2 regions of the Hydrogenophaga atypica genome follow, and region 2 is predicted to be linked to the other one. Evidence: predicted binding sites of a transcription regulator. Region 2 holds the regulator's gene; the other holds the start of a gene.
The links. The regulator LexA, encoded in region 2, represses DNA repair genes until DNA is damaged. The targets are predictions, from matches to a motif close to ACTGTATNNNNATACAGT.

Region 1 (3,407 bases), on a different contig from region 2:
AGCTGGCCCGAAGCGGCAGCGCGCACGCACAGGCGGTGCTCAAGCGCCTGACGGCCGCACGCCTGGCCTTTGAAGACGCGGTGAAGTTTGTGGCCGGCCACACCAAGGCCGATCCCAACGCCGTGTTTGCCGGCAGCGTGCCCTACCTGATGCTGGCGGGCAATGTGATGGCGGGCTGGCAAATGGCACGTGCGCTGCTGGTGGCCGAGCAGAAGGTGGCTGCCGGGGAGGATGTGGCCTTCATGCAGGCCAAGATCACCACCGCGCGTTTCTACGCCGACCACGTCCTGAGCCGCGCCCCGGGCGTGCGCGACAGCATCGTCGAAGGTGCTGCGGGCGTGACCGAGATGGCACTTGAAGCCTTCTGAGGCTGACACGCCGCCCACCCTGTAGCTGCGGCGACAGGGTGGGGCGCGCAGTCACCACCAGAATCACAGACAACATTCCCACGGAGACACCATGTCCAAACTGCCCCCGGTCCTGCAGAAAATCAAGTTCCCCGTCATCGGTTCACCACTGTTCATCATCAGCAACCCCAAGCTGGTGATTGCCCAGTGCAAGGCCGGGGTGGTGGGCTCCATGCCCGCGCTCAACGCCCGACCGGCTGCCCAGCTGGAAGACTGGTTGGCTGAAATCACCGAAGCCCTGGCCGCGCACGACAAGGCCAACCCCGACAACCCGGCGGCGCCTTTTGCCATCAACCAGATCGTTCACAAGAGCAACGACCGGCTGGAGCACGACATGCAGGTCTGCGCCAAATACAAGGTGCCCATCGTCATCACCAGCCTGGGGGCGCGCGAAGACGTGAACCAAGCCGTGCATTCGTGGGGCGGTGTGGTCTTGCACGACGTGATCAACAACGTGTTCGCGCGCAAGGCCATCGAGAAAGGCGCCGACGGTCTCATCCCGGTGGCGGCAGGTGCCGGTGGTCACGCCAGCGTGAAAAGCCCGTTCGCCATGGTGCAGGAAATCCGCGAGTGGTTCGACGGCCCGGTGGCCTTGTCGGGCTCCATTGCCTCCGGCGGCGCCATCCTGGCGGCACAGGCCATGGGGGCTGACTTTGCCTACATCGGTTCGGCCTTCATTGCCACCGAAGAAGCGCGTGCGGTGGATGGCTACAAACAGATGATCACCGAGAGCAATTCGGACGACATCGTTTACAGCAACTTCTACACCGGCATCCACGGCAACTACCTCAAGGGCAGCATCCGCAACGCCGGCATGGACCCCGACAAGCTGCCCGACAGCGATCCCAGCAAGATGAACTTCAGCACGGGCGAAGGCGCCAATGCCGCCAAAGCCTGGAAGGACATCTGGGGTTGTGGCCAGGGCATTGGTGCCATCCGTGAAGTGATGCCCGCTGCCGATTTGGTGGCCCGCTTCAAGCGCGAATACGCCGAGGCGAAGGCGCGCATCTGCTCGGCTTGAGCACCGTTTGCATCTGATGCAAAACGCGCCGTTGGGCGCGTTTTGCTTTTGTGGTGGGCGTACTTGTGGAATACTGATGTTTTAAACAGTAGTTTTAAGGCCACTCACCGTGTCAGATGTCCGCATCCCCGTGCACGCCATCAAGGGGCGCGGCGCCGCTTCCCGGTTGGCGCACCGTTTTTCCGTGGACGAGCGCGCCGGGTTCGACGATGGCTGGGGCACGCTGGACGAAGCCGGCGCAGCCGCACAAGGTATACCGGCCACCCAGGTGACCGACGAGCTGGCCCGCAGCGCCATCAGCCGCAACACCTCGCCCGATGTGCCATTCACCCAGTCCATCAACCCATACAGAGGTTGCGAACACGGCTGCATATATTGCTATGCACGGCCCACACACAGTTACCTCAACCTCTCGCCCGGCTTGGACTTTGAGACCAAGATCATCGCCAAACGCAACATTGCCCAACGGCTGCGCCATGACTTGGGCAAACCCGGCCACCTGCCCGAACCGATAGGCCTGGGCACGGTGACCGATGCCTACCAGCCGGTGGAGCGCGAGCTGCGCTTGACCCGCTCGGTGTTGGAGGTGCTGCAGGAAGCGCAGCACCCGCTGGCCATCATCACCAAGTCCAGCGGCGTGGAGCGTGATCTGGATGTGCTGGCGCCGATGGCCGCGCAGCGCCTGGCGTCGGTCTACGTCACCATCACCACGCTGGATGCCGCGCTGGCCCGCACGCTGGAACCCCGTGCCGCCGCGCCTCACCGCCGCCTGCGCACCATCCGCACGCTGGTCGATGCCGGCATTCCGGTGGGGGTGAGTGTGTCGCCGCAGATTCCGTTCATCAACGAAGACATGGAACAGGTGCTTGCCGCAGCCCGCGATGCCGGCGCCGACCGTGCCTTTTACCAGGTGGTTCGCCTGCCGTGGGAGGTGGCGCCGCTGTTCCGCGAGTGGCTGCAGGTGCACCACCCGCTGCGCGCCGACCGGGTGATGGCGCGCATCCAGGACATGCGCGGCGGCAAAGACTACACGGCCGACTTTGCCACCCGCATGCGGGGACAGGGCATCTGGGCCGACCTCATCCACCAGCGGTTTGAGAAGGCCTGCCGCCGCCTGGGCCTCAACCGCGAGCGACACAGCCTGGACGGTTCGCGGTTTCGTCCCCCGGGGGTGGCCGGGCAGATGCCGTTGTTCTGAGGCGCGGCCACAGCGTCAGCGTATCGACTCTTTCTGGAACGGCGGGTGCCACGCGCTCAACCCGGACTGCAACGCGTTGGCCAGCGCCAGGGCCGTGCCTTGACCTTGCATGAGCCTCTGCAGCCCATCACGCAGCATCACCGAGCCGTTGGGGTCCTGGTAGCGAAAGCCCACGAGCATGATGAACGGCGTGCCTTGCTGCTGGCTGGCGCGGCTGATCTGGGCCAGCAGCGGATCGCTCGGAAACACACCCGGGACCGCCGACATCTGTCGCAACTGATCGCTGAACTGCTGACCGTATTCCTTGCTGGCGAGGTATCGGACAAACCGCAGGGCAGCGTCGCGGTTTTTGCTGTGGGCATTGACCGCGTAGTTGCCGTCGGCGAAGGTGGACATCCAGGTGGCTGCGCCGGGCCTGACCGGTGGTGCCGCCACGAAGTCGAACACGATGTTGGCGTTCAAGGCCTTGATGGTTTCAATGTTCCAGGTGCCGCTCATGAAAAATGCGGCTTGGCCCATCGCGAACAGCGCTCGGGCTTCGTTTTCGGCGATGGTGGGTGCGTTGGGTGGCATGAACGCGCGCAGTGACACCACCTCTTCAATGGCGCGCACGAATTCGGGGGCGGTGAAGTGTTTGCGTCCCGCCATCACATCCTTGAAAAACGGCGTGCCGCCGTAGAAACCTGGCCCCACCACACCAAACATCTGCTCCAGCACCGGCGCGTCTTTGATGCCATTGGCCAGGGCATTCACGCCTTTGGCCTTGAGCTGCCGGCAAATC
Region 2 (3,407 bases):
CGACCAGCTGGCCCAGTTTGACGGGCCGCTGTACCTGGCCATCGACCCCATAGGGGGCAAGGTGACCGAGCTGATCGACCTGCAGCTTCGAGTCGCTGCAGAAGTCAACCAGAGCGCGGCGACGCAGTACCAGTGGGTGCGCGCACTCACCCTCGGCTTGCTCGGGGTTGCGGTTCTGATGTCGGTGCTGGCGGCCGTGTGGATCACACGCTCCATCACCCAGCCCATTGCCCGTGCGGTGCGCCTGGCCGAGGCGGTGGCCGACGGTGACCTGACGATGCAGATCGAGGCCCACGGCGAAGACGAGCTGGCCGACCTCCTGCGGGCCTTGGGCGCCATGAACAACAGCCTGGTGCGGGTGGTCAGCGAAGTGCGGCTCAGCAGCGATTCCATCGCCACCGGCTCGGCCCAGATCGCGGCAGGCAATGCCGACCTGTCCTCGCGCACCGAAAACCAGGCCGCCAACCTGGAGGAGTCCGCCGCCTCCATGGAGGAGATCACGGCGACCGTGCATCAAAACGCCGAAACCGCGCGGCAGGCCAGCCAGCTGGCCTCGGCCGCCAGCGAAGCCGCCGCCCGGGGTGGCCAGGTGGTGGGGCAGGTGGTGTCCACCATGCAGGAGATCTCGGCCAGCAGCCAGAAAATCGCCGACATCATCGGTGTGATCGACGGCATCGCTTTCCAGACCAACATCCTGGCACTCAACGCCGCCGTGGAAGCAGCGCGCGCCGGCGAGCAGGGCAGGGGTTTTGCCGTGGTGGCCGGTGAGGTGCGCAACCTGGCACAGCGCAGCGCTTCTGCCGCCAAAGAAATCAAGACCCTCATCACCGCCAGCGTTGAACGCGTGCAGCAGGGCTCTCAGCTGGTGGGGCAGGCCGGAGAAAGTGTGGGTGACACGGCCGTTCAGGTCCAGCGCGTGACGGGGCTCATCAACGAGATATCTGCCGCCGGCAGCGAACAGTCCACCGGCATCAGCCAGGTGGGCGAGGCCTTGCAGGAGCTCGACCAGGTGACGCAGCAAAACGCCGCGCTGGTGGAAGAGAGCGCGGCCGCCGCCGAGAGCCTCAAACTGCAGGCAGCTCGGCTGGCCGAGCTGGTGGGCGTGTTCAGGCTGAGGGGCTCAGGCGCTTGATCCGTCGCGGATCAGACCGACCATCACGCCTTCAATCTCGAACGCGTCGTTTGGCCCCACCACCAGGGGCTGAAAGTCGGGGTTGGCCGGATGCAGCTCGATGTGGCCGCGCAGGCGCACCAGGCGTTTGACGGTCACTTCGTCGCCCAGCCGCGCCACCACGATCTGGTGGTGCAGCGCCTCGCGTGTGCTGTGCACGGCCAGCAGGTCGCCGTCCAGAATGCCGGCATCGCGCATGGACAGACCGCGCACACGCAGCAGGTAGTCGGGCCGGCGGCTGAACAGGCGCTGCTCGACCGTGAAGCGGCTTTCCACATGGGCCTGCGCCAGGATGGGCGCGCCAGCGGCCACGCGGCCGATGAGGGGCAGGGTGAGCTGCTGCAACTCGGGCAGGGCCAACGGCATCTGCCGGGCCAAGGGGTGGCTGCCGGTGCGCAGCCGTATGCCGCGCGAGGTGTTGCCGACCAGTTCAATAACGCCCTTGCGGGCCAGGGCGCGCAGGTGCTCTTCGGCCGCGTTGGCCGACTTGAAGCCGAAGGCGGTGGCGATCTCGGCCCGGGTGGGCGGCGCGCCGGTGTCGGCCATCGTGGTCTCGATCAGCGTCAGGATGTCTTGCTGGCGGGCGGTGAGCTTGACCGGTTCGTTCATGGGGGCGTGACTCCAATGTGTCGCAACTGTATTCCTATACAGCGCTTTCCCATGATAACTTGCGCGTTTTGACTTCAGCCACATCCAGAGACAACCATGAGCGACATCCTCGTCCACACCGAAGACGGCATTTGCACCATCACCTTCAACCGCGCCGACAAGAAAAACTCCATCACCGCCGCCATGTACGCGGCCTTGGCCGACGCCCTGGCCGCCGCACAAGACGATGCGGCCGTGCGCGTGGTGGTGTTCCAGGGCCACGAAGCGGTGTTCAGCGCCGGCAACGACATTGCTGACTTCCTGAACACGCCGCCCACGTCCGACGACGCGCCCGTGTTCCGCTTCTTGCGCGGCATCGCCCAGTTTCCCAAGCCGGTGATTGCCGTCGTGTGTGGCCCGGCCGTGGGCATCGGCACCACCATGCTGTTCCATTGCGACCTGGTGTACGCGGGCGACAACGCTGCGTTTGCCATGCCTTTCGTCAACCTCGGCCTGTGCCCCGAGGCGGCCTCCAGCCTGCTGGTGCCGCAGATGATGGGTTACCACCGCGCCGCCGAGGCCCTGCTGCTGGGCGAGCCCTTCATGGCCGAGGCCGCACTCGAAGTGGGCCTGGTCAACAAGGTGCTGCCTCCCTCCGAAGCCACCAACTACGCGCAAGCCGTGGCGCGCAAGCTGGCGGCCAAGCCCATGAGCGCGCTGCTGCAGACCAAACAGCTCATGAAAAAAGGCCAGACCGCGCTCGTGCTGGCGCAGATGAACGAAGAAGCCGCTCACTTTGGCCGCATGCTGCGCGAACCCGCCGCCCGCGAGGCCTTTGGCGCCTTCATGGAAAAGCGCAAGCCCGATTTCTCCAAACTCTGAGCCCGGCGCATGAGCGATGCCATGGCGCGCGCGCGCTCGCATTTTCTGCAAGGTGTTGAACGCTTCGAGCAAGGCCACCTGGACGACGCCGCGCAGGCCTTCGAAGCCGCGCTGGCGCTGGCGCCCGGCCGCCCTTCGGTGCTGAGCAACCTGGGCCTCACCCGCTTTCACCAAGGCCGTTTTGAAAACGCGGCCGCCCACTTGCGGGCCGCCGCACAGGCCGACCCCAACGAGCCCAGCACCTGGGTGGCGCTGGCGCGGTGCCTGGGGCAACTTGGTGAGCCTGCCGAGGCGCTGGATGCCTTGACGCGTGCGCTGGCCCTGGACGAGGGCATCGCCGAGGCCTGGTCGCTGCGAGGCAACCTGCTGCGTGAAGCGCGCCGCTTGTCCGAGGCGGCCCAGTGTTTCGAGCGCGCCCTGGCGCTGGGTGCAGACCCCGAGTTGCACCGCTATTTCCTCGCCGCCGTCACCGGGGGCGAGGCGCCCGATCGCCCGCCGCGCGCCTACGTCGAAACCCTGTTCGACGACTATGCCGACAGCTTCCAGCAACACCTCGTGGCATCGCTGCGCTACCAGGGCCCCCAGCGCTTGGTGCAACTGCTGCAAGCCCAGGGCGTGGCGCGTTTTGACGCGGCGCTGGACCTGGGCTGTGGCACCGGCCTGTGTGGCGCTTTGTTGCGCCCCTGCTGTGACTCGCTGACCGGGGTGGATTTGTCCGAGCGCATGGTCACGCAGGCCCGCGCCAGCGGCCACTACGACGCGCTGC

Region 1: a site for LexA is predicted at 1,501-1,518, ahead of ACFQPB_RS16735 (PA0069 family radical SAM protein). Genes of this name have one in related genera too.

Annotation. Positions count from the first base shown of each region.
Region 1 is NZ_JBHTCA010000016.1:1,669-5,075, forward strand. Features, by position in the region: gene ACFQPB_RS16725 (acyl-CoA dehydrogenase) at 1-368, shown strand, start outside; gene ACFQPB_RS16730 (NAD(P)H-dependent flavin oxidoreductase) at 460-1,428, shown strand; gene ACFQPB_RS16735 (PA0069 family radical SAM protein) at 1,538-2,626, shown strand; gene ACFQPB_RS16740 (ABC transporter substrate-binding protein) at 2,642-3,407, opposite strand, start outside.
Region 2 is NZ_JBHTCA010000038.1:9,646-13,052, forward strand. Features, by position in the region: gene ACFQPB_RS22350 (methyl-accepting chemotaxis protein) at 1-1,132, shown strand, start outside; gene lexA (transcriptional repressor LexA) at 1,121-1,780, opposite strand; gene ACFQPB_RS22360 (enoyl-CoA hydratase) at 1,877-2,641, shown strand; gene ACFQPB_RS22365 (tetratricopeptide repeat protein) at 2,651-3,407, shown strand, end outside.